DNA from 2 places in the Terrihabitans rhizophilus genome. Region 1 is predicted to be linked to the other one. Evidence: riboswitches for the same ligand, from Rfam matches in the RefSeq annotation. Region 1 holds a riboswitch; the other holds the start of a gene.
What was found. A riboswitch is a leader RNA that binds a small molecule or an ion and turns the genes downstream of it on or off. The one in region 1 is predicted to bind cobalamin.
Positions count from the first base shown of each region.

Region 2: it holds a riboswitch for cobalamin, as region 1 does, so the genes downstream of both, metE (5-methyltetrahydropteroyltriglutamate--homocysteine S-methyltransferase) here and SCD90_RS07055 (TonB-dependent receptor plug domain-containing protein) in region 1, are expected to answer to the same signal.

Region 1 is NZ_JAXAFJ010000003.1:145,875-151,764, reverse strand. It holds partial or broken gene metH (methionine synthase) at 1-650, opposite strand, end outside; cobalamin riboswitch at 812-1,002, shown strand; gene SCD90_RS07055 (TonB-dependent receptor plug domain-containing protein) at 1,129-3,042, shown strand; gene SCD90_RS07050 (ABC transporter substrate-binding protein) at 3,072-3,902, shown strand; gene SCD90_RS07045 (FecCD family ABC transporter permease) at 3,906-4,892, shown strand; gene SCD90_RS07040 (ABC transporter ATP-binding protein) at 4,892-5,683, shown strand; gene SCD90_RS07035 (cob(I)yrinic acid a,c-diamide adenosyltransferase) at 5,680-5,890, shown strand, end outside.
Region 2 is NZ_JAXAFJ010000001.1:664,821-670,710, forward strand. It holds gene SCD90_RS02945 (ribonucleoside-diphosphate reductase subunit alpha) at 1-1,223, opposite strand, end outside; cobalamin riboswitch at 1,705-1,904, shown strand; gene metE (5-methyltetrahydropteroyltriglutamate--homocysteine S-methyltransferase) at 2,022-4,340, shown strand; gene SCD90_RS02955 (GTP cyclohydrolase II) at 4,492-5,766, shown strand; gene SCD90_RS02960 (URC4/urg3 family protein) at 5,766-5,890, shown strand, end outside.

The DNA of each region.
Region 1 (5,890 bases):
ATGGTGCCCGAGATCATGATCGGCAGTTCGAAGCCCACCTCGTCGAACACTTCCTGCACGCCGAACAGCGCGGCCTTGGCGTTGAGGGTGTCGAAGATCGTCTCCACGAGGATGATGTCGACGCCGCCCTCGATCAGCGCGTGCGTGGCTTCCTTGTAGGCAAGGCGCAGCTCGTCGAACGACACATTGCGGAAGCCGGGATTGTTGACGTCCGGCGAGATGGAGGCCGTGCGGCTGGTCGGACCCAGCGCCCCGGCCACGAAGCGCGGGGTGCCGGTTTCCTCTTCCATCTCATCAGCCGCCTCGCGTGCCAAGCGGGCACCTTCGCGGTTCAGCTCGGCCGCGATGTGCTCCAGCTTGTACTCGGCCTGCGAGATGGTGGTGGAGTTGAAGGTGTTGGTCTCGAGGATGTCCGCTCCGGCTTCGAGATATTGCCGGTGGATGGCCTTGATGACGTCCGGCCGCGTCAGGGTCAGCAGGTCGTTATTGCCCTGAAGGTCCACCGGATGGTCCAGGAAGCGCTCGGCCCGGAAGTCCTTTTCCTGAAGCTTGTAGCCCTGGATCACCGTGCCCATCGCCCCGTCGAGGATGATGACGCGCGTCTTCGCAAGCTCGTCGAGAGCGGCGCGGCGTTCTTCGCGTGTGGACATGGGATTACCTCGGCGCGGATACGATGCGGGATGACCCGCCTCGGGCGCCCGGTCTATCGCAAAAAGGCAACAACAGCCAAGAAGCGTGACCGGACAGCCATAAAACGGTGATTTCTCAAGGTGATGAGCCCGCGCCCCCTTTGCAATGCGGCGCGATCTGCGGGATGAGCATGGCTGACGGTTCCTCGCAGGAGGATCAAAAGGGAACGCGGTGCGGGGCTTGCCCCAACGCCGCGGCTGCCCCCGCAACTGTAAACGGCGGTCCCGCGCCACATGCCACTGGAGAGATCCGGGAAGGCGGCGCGGGAAGACACCCGTGAGCCAGGAGACCTGCCGTCACGCATGGTCATGCGCGAAAGCATCGGACGGGGTGTGCCGGTGGGTTGTCCTGAAGTGCCGGTCTGCCCGTGGGCAGCGGGCGCGAGGGATGGCGCTCGCGGGTGATGCACCATTTCGGCGTTCCGCCCAGGGCTTGTTCATGTTCCGCGCTTTCCTCCTGTCCTCCGTCGCGCTGTGCGCCACGCTCACCACCGCTCACGCGCAGACCACGCCGGTCGTGAATGGAGACACTGTCTCCGCCGATCTCGAGGAGATCGTGGTCACGGCCAACCGCACGCCGACGCCGGCGAAGGCGGTGGGCAGCGCCGTCACCGTCATCACCCGCGAGGAGCTGGAACAGCGGCAGGTGCGGCTCGTCTCCGACGCCTTGCGAAGCGTTCCCGGCGTTGCCGTGAACCGCGGCGGCGTGCTCGGCGCGAAGACGCAGGTCCGCATCCGTGGCTCAGAGGGCAATCAGACGCTTGTCCTGCTCGACGGCGTGGAACTGAACGATCCTTCGGCCGACAGCGAATACGACTTCGCCAACCTCCTGGTGCAGGACATCGAGCGCATCGAGGTGCTGCGCGGCCCCCAGAGCGCCCTCTACGGCTCGGACGCTGTGGGCGGTGTCATCAACATCATCACCCGGCGCGGCGAGGGCAAACCCCGTCTGTCCGCGTTCGCGGAAGGCGGCACCCGCAACACGGCCGCAGGCGGCGCGTCCATAAGCGGCAAGGAAGGACGGTTCGACTTCCTCGTCAGCGCCCAGGGCCTTCGCACCGATGGCTTCTCCACCGCATCGGAATGGCGCGGCTTCAGCGAGAAGGACGGCTACGAGAACGGCACCGCCTTCGCGAAGTTCGGCTTTCAGGCGCTCGACAATCTGCGCTTCGACTTCGTGGGGCGCGGCACCGACTTCGAAGGAGAGTCGGATGACGATTTCGGCAACGGCCCGTTCGACAGCGATGCCGGCGTCGACGGCAAGCAGTTCTTCGGCCGGGCACAGGCCAAGCTGGACCTGATGGACGGCCGTTGGGAGCACATCCTCGGCGCCAGCCGCTCGCATCTCGAAACCCGTTTTCTGTCTGCAGGCGATCCGACCTACGAGAACGTGGGCGACAAGACCAAGCTGGATTACCAGACCAGCTTCTCCTACCGCTCCGACGCGCTGCCCGACCTCTCGCACAAGGCGACCTTCGCGGCCGAGCATGAGGAGGACGAGGCGACGACCGACAGCTCGTTCTCGAGCTTCGACCGCTCCATCTCGCAGACCGGCCTTGTCGGCCAGTACCAGCTCGGTGTCTGGGACGACCTGTTCCTCACCGGCAGCGTGCGGCACGATCAGAACGACCTGTTCGGCGACCACACCACCTATCGCCTGACCGGCGCCTACACCTTCGAAGCCACCGGCACCAAGCTCCGCGCCTCGTATGGCACCGGCATCAAGAACCCGACCCTGTTCGAGCTCTACGGCAGCACCCCGACCTATAACGGCAATGCCGATCTGGAGCCGGAGAAGGCGCGCGGCTGGGACGTGGGCGTGGACCACTCGTTCCTCGACAACCGCCTGCTGCTGGAAGCCACCTATTTCAACCAGCGCATCGAGGACCTGATCCAGGGCAGCGGCCAGACATCAAACAACCTCGAGGGCACCTCGCGGGTGGACGGCGTTGAACTGGCGGTTTCGGCGAGCCTGATGGAGAACGTCACGCTGCGGGCAGCCTATACATGGACCAACGGCGAGAACCCGACGGGCGAGGAATTGCTGCGGCGGCCCGAGCACATCGCCAGCCTCGACGTGAACTACAGCTTCCTCCAGAACCGCGCGAACCTGAACCTTGGCGTTGTCTACAATGGCGACCAGCGGGATACGATCTTCGACGCCTTCTTCAACCCCGTCGGGGTCGACCTTGGAGACTATGTGCTGATCAACCTTCGCGGTGGCTACAAGGTCACTGAGAACGCCGAGATCTATGGCCGGCTCGAAAACCTGCTCGATGAGGAATATGAGGAGGTCTATGGCTACGGCTCGCTTGGCCGCACTGCCATCATCGGCGCGCGCGTGAACTTCTGACGCGGACGCGGCCGCGCAACGGAACAGGGATGATGCGCTTCCTCCCCATCGCCGCTCTTGCCATGGTGGTCCCCACCGTGGCGACGGCTGCGCCGCAGCGCATCGTCTCGCTCAATCTCTGCGCGGATGAACTGCTGCTCAGGCTCGCGCAGCCCGGGCAGGTGGCCTCCGTCACCTGGCTTGCGCGCGACGAGCGGCAGTCGACCGTCGCAAATCTGGCCGGCGGCATTCCTGCGAATGGCGGGGCGGTGGAGGAGATCCTCGCCGCTCGCCCCGATCTGGTGATCGCCGGCACCTACACCACGCGCACGACAGTGCGTCTCCTGAGACTGGCGGGGCTCGAAGTGCTCGAACTGCCGCCGCCCACCACGCTGGAGGAAAGCCGGGAGGCCATCCGAACGGTTGCCGCCCGGATCGGCGCGCAAGAACGCGGGGAGGCCCTTCTCCTCGATCTGAACGAGAAATTCGCCGGCGCCGCAAGCGTGCAGGCTCCCATACGGACCGCGGTGATCGGTGCCTATGGCTTTCCCACCGGACCGGGTTCCCTGCTGGACGACCTGATCGGCAGAGCCGGTTTCACCAACATCGTCAGGGTGCAGGACGAGAACCGCGAATTTTCGCTGGAAGACGCACTGCTGCTGCGCCCGCAGGCGCTCATCATCGATGCGGAGCCGGGCGGCGGTCCCGCCCTGGCGAGCGAGATCGTGCACCACCCGGCCCTCAGAAAGCTCGCGGCGGACATCGCGATCGTTTCCCTGCCGTCGCGGCTGTGGACCTGCCCCGGGCCCCAGCTTGGCACAGCCGTCGACGTGCTGCGCCGCGCCGCCGAAGGCATCCATCGCCGCCAGCGCGGCTACTGACCCATGCACCCGCGCCTGCTCATTCCGCTTCTCGCCGTTCTGATGGTGGCGCTGATCGCCACGTCGGCGGTCGTCGGCAGCCATCATCTGGACATCGGCTCCGCCATCGCATCGCGTCTTGCCGGCCGGCAGACCGTCGAGAGCGTGGTGTTCTTCGAACTGCGCCTGCCGCGCGCCGCACTGGCGGCGATGGTGGGTTTCAGCCTCGGCATATCCGGCGCGGCCATGCAGGGCTGGCTGCGCAACCCACTGGCCGATCCCGGCGTCATCGGCGTGTCGGCGACGGCGGCGCTTGGCGCGGTCATCGCCTTCTATTCGGGGCTCGCGGCCATCTTCTCCCTGGCCCTGCCGCTGGGAGGCATCGGCGGCGCCATGGTGTCCACGCTTGCGCTCTACCTGCTGGCAGGGCGCGGCGCCGGAACCACCGCGCTTGTCCTTGCCGGTGTTGCGCTGGCCAGCCTCGCGGCCGCCCTCACCGCCCTTGCCCTCAACCTGTCCCCAAACCCCTACGCCACGGTCGAGATCATGTTCTGGCTGATGGGCGGGGTGACCGACCGCAGCGCCGATCATGTGCTTCTCGCCTTCCCCCTGATGGCGCTCGGCTGGCTGCTGCTCTCGCGCTGCGGCCCGCCGCTCGACGCCCTGACCCTTGGCGAGGACACCGCCCGCTCGCTCGGATTCGATCTCCACCAGCTCCGCGCGCAGGTTATCGCCGGCGTGGCGCTCGCGGTCGGCAGTGCCGTGGCCGTCTCGGGGGCCATCGGATTCATCGGACTGATCATGCCGCATCTGCTCCGTCCGATCCTTGGAAACAGCGCAGGCCGGCTGCTGGTGCCGAGCGGGCTTGGCGGCGCGGTGCTCCTCTTGGCGGCCGACATCTTCATCCGCCTCATCCCCGTGCAGCCGGAACTCAAGCTCGGCGTCGTGACCGCGCTCCTGGGTGCGCCGTTCCTGTTCGCGCTCGTCTGGCGCCTGCGGAGCGAGCCCTGATGCGCATCGACGCCGAAAACCTCACCCTTCATCTTGGCGGACGCAAAGTTCTGGACAGCGTCAGCCTCAGCCTTGGCGGCGGTGAACTCGTCGGCCTGGTCGGTCCGAACGGCGCCGGCAAGACCAGCCTCCTGCGCGCCCTTGCCCTACTGGTGGAGCCGACGAGCGGCCAGGTGACCTATGACGGCACCGCGGCCGAGAGCGTGCCCGGCGGGGAGCGCGCCTGCGAGATCGCCTATCTTGCCCAGAATGCGCCGGTGCACTGGCCCCTGACGGTGGAGCGTATCGTCGAGCTTGGCCGTCTTCCCTATCGCGGCAGGGCCGAGGCCGCCCGCGACCGGGAGGCCGTGGAGGCGGCGTTGCGCGCCGCGGGAGCAGAGGCGTTGCGGCACCGCACCGCCGACACGCTCTCGGGAGGGGAGCGCACCCGGGTCCTGCTGGCGCGTGCGCTCGCCGTGGAAGCGCCGATCCTACTGGCCGACGAACCCAGCCAGGCGCTGGACCCCTATCATCAGCTGGGCACGATGGAACTGCTCCAGGCGCAGGCCCGCAACGGCACCGGCGTCCTCGTCGTGCTTCATGACCTTGCGCTTGCATGCCGCTATTGCGACCGTCTCGTGCTGCTGGCAGAGGGCCGCAAGATCGGCGACGGCAGTCCAAGGGAGGTGCTCAATGATCGCGATCTTGAGCGCGCCTATCGCATCAAGGCACTGCGCGGCAGCCATGAGGGTCGCTTCTTCGTGCTGCCCTGGAGCAAGATCGGCCCGCCTACCGAGGACGCACCCGGATGAAGCTGTACACCCGCAAGGGCGATGATGGTGGCACGGCCCTGTTCTCAGGCCGGCGGGCCGAGAAATGGGACGCGCGCGTGGCTGCCGTGGGCGACCTCGATGAACTCTCCGCCGCCATCGGCCTCGCACGGCTGGCAGATCCCGCCTCAGCGCGGGAATTGCACCGCATCCAGAACGAGATCTACGGCATCAGCGCCGCTTTGAGCG
Region 2 (5,890 bases), on a different contig from region 1:
CCGCCGGAATATTTGGCGAGCAGGGCGTTGTCCTTGATGGACTTGAAGATGCCGTCGAGATCGTCCGGCACGGTGGTCAGGAAGCAGGACGACAGCTGCGGGCGCTGCGTGCCGGCGTTGAAGAGCGTCGGCGTCGAGCACATGAAGTCGAACGACGAGATCAGGCTGTAGAACTCGATGGCCTTGGCCTCGCGGTCGATCTCGCGGATGGCGAGACCCATGGCGACGCGCATGAAGAAGGCCTGCGGCAGCTCGAAGCGCACATTGTTCGAGTGCAGGAAGTAGCGGTCGTACAGGGTCTGCAGGCCAAGAAACTGGAACAGCAGGTCCCGCTCCGGCTTGATGGCGGCGGCGATGCGCTTCACGTCGAAGCGGGCGAGCTCGGTGTCGAGCAGGTCAAGTTCGATGCCCCGCTTCACATAGGCCTGGAAGTACTCGGCATAGCCTTCGGCCATCTCGGCCTGCGTCGCCTGCGTGGGGCGGCCGTTGATGAAGGTCAGGGCTTCGCGGCGCAGCCGGTCGTTCAGCAGGCGGGCGGAGACGAAAGCGTAGTTCGGCTCCTGCTCGACAAGCGTGCGGGCCGACATGATGAGCGCCAGCGCGAGCTCGTCCTGCGTGATGCCGTTGTAGAGGTTGCGGCGGGTCTCGGCGAGCACCGGCTCGGCGGCGGTGCCGTCCAGCCCGGCCACGGCCTCGGCGACCACGGCGTTAAGGCGCACCTCATCGAGCGGCGCCAGGGTGCCGTCGGGGGCGCGAACCTGCAGCGACGGCGCGGCGGGCGCAGTCGCGACGGCGGCGGCCTTCTCCTCGCGGCGCGCCTTGGCGCGTTCCTCGCGGTAGAGAACATAGGCGCGGGCCACCTTCTGGTGCTCGCCGCGCATCAGCGCCAGCTCGACCTGGTCCTGGATGTCCTCGATGTGCAGCGCACGCTCGGAATCGACGCGGCGGGTCAGCGCGGAGACGACCTGCTCGGTGACGGCCTCGACGGAATCATGCACGCGGCGCGAACCGGCGGCCTGCTGGCCCTCGACGGCGAGGAAGGCCTTGGTGACCGCGATGGCGATCTTGGACTGGTCGAACGGCGTCACGGAGCCGTTGCGGCGGATCACGTGGAAGGTCGGCACGGAGCCGGACTGGGGGGTCTTCGGTGTGTTCACGGCGTGCACCGGCGTTGCAGAGCCCTCACGGCCCAGATCGACGTTAATTCCCACGGCAGACCCCATATATAGGTGTACGAGAGCAGACATCCACGCTCTTTAGCGGTTCTGGCTGCTCGGCTGATCCTGAACGTCTTCCGATTCGAGACGATTAGCGACTCCTAACTGCGGGACTCACAGGCACCTATCCCCAGAAGATTCACGATGTCACCGGGATACAACAGCTTGGGCGGCAACCTGTTCTGCGATCTAGATGTGGTGGCAAGATGGCGCGTCCATCGCGTGGAGCAGCCTGTGGACTGCGGGGATAGAACGGGGCTCTCCACCAGACGGTAACGTTCCGGGGAAGATCGCCAAAAACGGTCGAGAGAGCCCTACTTCAACTGCAGCCCCAACCAGGGACACCTCATCCTGAGCTTGTCGAAGGATGCTGGAACGCACTCGACATCCTTCGACAAGCTCAGGATGAGGCACAGAGGATGACTACACCCATGCTTTCTACATAAAGAAATCTGCATATCCTTATTGACTCATGTGCAGCCAACTGCCACTCTGCACCCGTCGAGGTTCCGTGGGCGGCGTTCGTCCATGGCTAAGAGGGAATCCGGTGTGGTGCCGGAGCTGCCCCCGCAACTGTGAGCGGCGAGCCCGGGTCCATCCACGTCACTGGTGCGCAAGCACCGGGAAGGCAGGACCCACGGGCCGTGACCCGCGAGCCAGGAGACCTGCCCCGGCCAGATAGAACGTCCTCGGCGGGGTGCACGATGGATCGCGTATTCTGCGCATCGCGGGCGATCCATGCCGGACCGCCCCGCCGCGCCACGCGATCCCATGCCCACGCCACAGCAGATTGGGGTGGGTACAATGTCGATTACCGTCAGCAGCCTTGGCTTTCCGCGCATCGGGCCGCGCCGCGAACTGAAGAGCGCACTCGAAGCCTCATGGTCCGGCAAGACAGCGCCGGAGGCACTCGCCGAAACGGCGCAGGGGCTGCGCGCCGCAAACTGGCAGCGCCAGAAGGCGCTGGGGGCCACCTCGATCCCCTCTAACGATTTCTCGCTCTACGACCATGTGCTCGACACCGCCGCGATGGTCGGCGCCGTGCCGAAGATCTACGGCTGGACCGGCGGCGAAGTGCCTGTCGAGACCTACTTCGCCATGGCGCGGGGCACCCATGGCACGACGGTGTGCGAGCACGGCCATTCCCATGGCGGCAAGGGCCTGCCGGCACAGGAAATGACCAAGTGGTTCGACACGAACTACCATTACATCGTGCCGGAGTTCACGCCCGGGCAGGAGTTCGCGCTAGCCTCCTCCAAGGCTGTCCGCGAGTTCCGCGAGGCGAAGGCGCTGGGCGTGCACACCCGCCCGGTGCTGGTCGGTCCCGTCACGTTCCTCAAGCTCGGCAAGAGCGGTGAGCACGGCTTCGCCAGGCTGTCCCTGCTGCCGGGCCTCCTGCCGGTCTATGCCGAGGTGCTGCGCCAGTTGGCCGCCGAGGGCGCCGACTGGGTGCAGATTGATGAGCCCGTGCTCGTGCTCGACCTGACCGACCCCGAGCGCGCCGCGCTGAAGACGGCCTATGCCGAATTGGCGAAGGCCGTGCCCTCGCTGAAGATCCTTGTTGCGACCTATTTCGGCAATCTGGGCGACAATCTCGCCACCGCCGTATCGCTCCCGGTCGCCGGCCTGCATGTCGATCTCAAGCGCGGCGCGGGGCAGCTCGACACATTGCTAGCCGCCGCACCAAAGGAGCTTGCCCTCTCGCTCGGCGTCATCGACGGCCGCAATGTGTGGCGGGCCGATCTGGAGAAGACGCTCGACCTTCTGGAGCCGGTGGTCGATGCGCGCGGCGCGGACGGCATCATCGTCTCCGCCTCGTGCTCCTTCCTCCACGTGCCCATCGATCTGGAGCAGGAGACGAAGCTCGATCCGGACGTGAAGTCCTGGCTGGCCTTCGCGGTGCAGAAGATCGAGGAACTGGCGATCCTCGGCCGCGCGCTCGACAGCGGCCGTTCCGCCGTGGCGGACGCGCTGGAAGCCTCGTCGCTGGCCGCCGCCTCGCGCCGCATCTCGCCCAAGATCCACGACACGGCGGTGCAGTCGCGCCTTGCCGCCGTCACGCCCGGGGACGCCGAGCGCGCGCCATTCGCGGAGCGCCGCGCGATCCAGCGTGCCGAGTTCGGCCTGCCGGCATTCCCCACCACCACAATCGGCTCGTTCCCGCAGACGGATGAAGTCCGCAAGGCCCGCGCGGCGAACACCAAGGGCCAACTCTCCGACGCCGACTACAAGGCGTTCCTGCGCAAGGCCACCGAAGAGGCCGTGCGCTGGCAGGAAGTAATCGACGTGGACGTGCTGGTCCATGGCGAGTTCGAGCGCAACGACATGGTGCAGTATTTCGGCGAGCAGCTCTCGGGCTACGCCTTCACTCAGCATGGCTGGGTGCAGAGCTTCGGCTCCCGCTATGTGCGCCCGCCTATCATCTTCGGCGATGTCTCGCGGCCGAAGCCGATGACGGTGGAGTGGTCGGGCTACGCGCAGTCCCTTACCGGCCGTCCCATGAAGGGCATGCTGACCGGCCCCGTCACCATGCTGTTCTGGTCCTTCATCCGCGACGACATCCCGCGCGCCGACACCTGCCGCCAGATCGCGCTGGCCATCCGCGACGAGGTGGTGGACCTTGAGCGCGCCGGAATCGCCATCATCCAGATCGACGAGCCGGCCATCCGCGAGGGCCTGCCGCTGCGCCGCGGCGAGTGGGACGCATATCTGGATTGGGCGGTGCAGTCGTTCCGGCTCTCGGCGTCGGGCGTGAAGCCCGGCACCCAGATCCACACCCATATGTGTTACTCGGAGTTCAACGACATCATGCCGTCGATCGCGGCGATGGATGCCGACGTGATCTCCATCGAAACCACGCGCTCGCAGATGGAGCTGCTCGACGCCTTCATCGACTACAAATACCCCAACGAGATCGGGCCGGGCATCTACGACATCCACTCCCCGCGCGTTCCGTCCGCCGACGAGATGACGGCGCTGCTGGAGAAGGCGCGGGAGCGGCTGTCGCCCGACCAGATCTGGGTCAATCCCGATTGCGGCCTCAAGACCCGCAAATGGGACGAGGTGAAGCCGGCGCTGGAGAACATGGTGGCGGCCGCCAAGCGCCTTCGCGCGACGCTCTGACGCCACACTCCGGGTCGGCACCACCGGCCCGGAGACCAGTTCCTGTGCAGCTTCACGTTGAATCTGCTGGAAGTTTGGTCTTCTTCCCTTCGCTTTTCTGGCCCACACTTCGTTTTTGGCAGTGTGGGGCTGCGGCCCCGGCGGGTACCAGATGAGTCCTGAAGCAAAGCTCCGCTCCAACGAGCGCCGCCTCCCCCAACCTATCGTCATCACCTCGCATCCCGGCACGCCCAGCACGCAGCCGCAGGCCCTGAGCTGGGGCGCCGCTACGCAGACCGGCCGCGGCCCGGTCATCGCGACCCCCAACGCCACCGGGCGCAACGCCATCGGCGCCCATTCCGGGGCCTATTCCCTGTACCGGGCGCTGGCCGTGGCGGCGGGCCAGCTGGATGCCGGCCACAGGCCGGACCTCACCAACACCGCGCCGGCGGAGCCCATCGGCCCGTTCCCGCAATGGAGCGAGCCGGGCAAGATCGTCTCGCTCGATCCCTGGGGACACATGCCCGGACAGGGCTTCGGCGCGGAGATCGCGGCGGGTGCGGACATCCGTCCCTCCATCGCGGTCACCAAGGCGCACATCAACATGCCGGAGATCTGCGCCGCCATCGCGGCCGGCCGCCTGGTGCCGGATGGCGACGTGCTGTGCGCGAACGGCGATGCACGCGTGACCAAGATTGCCATCGAGCCCGTCTGGCACCTCGCCGGCGTCGCCCGCCGCTTCGGCATTGTCGAGACGGATATGCGCCGCGCCCTCTTCGAGCACACCGGGGGCATGTTTCCCGAACTGGTGACACGGCCCGACCTGCAGCTTTTCCTGCCGCCCATTGGCGGAACCACAATCTATCTGTTCGGCGACACAGCGAAGCTCGGAAGGCCGGAAACGAAGATCGCCTGCCGCATCCACGACGAGTGCAACGGCTCGGACGTTTTCGGTTCGGACATCTGCACCTGCCGCCCCTACCTGGCGCACGGAATCGAGGTCTGCATCGAGACCGCGCAGCGCGGCGGCGTCGGCGTCATCTCCTACAACCGCAAGGAAGGCCGCGCACTCGGCGAGGTCACGAAGTTCCTCGTCTACAATGCGCGCAAAAGGCAGGAGGGCGGCGACCGCGCGGAGGCCTATTTCCAGCGCACGGAATGCGTGGCCGGCGTGCAGGACATGCGCTTCCAGGAGTTGATGCCGGACGTGCTGCACTGGCTCGGCATCAGCCGCATCGACCGCCTCGTTTCGATGAGCAACATGAAGCACGCGCCCATCGTGGGCAGCGGCATCGAGGTGGTGGAGCGGGTGCCCATACCCGAAGACCTGATCCCCGCCGATGCGCAGGTGGAGATGGACGCGAAGAAAGCAGCGGGCTATTTCACCGATCAGGTGCCCGGCGTCGATGAATTGCGGAAGGCAAAGGGCCGTGAACTCGAGGCCTGATGCCAGCAAATCTGAACAAACCTGCCGAGGCCGTGGCTTGGCTCAAGACAGCTGACGCGGTGCGCGAGCGGAGCCATGCTCTTCTGGCGCTCGGTGAGGCCGGAACGCTCAACCATTTCAGGCT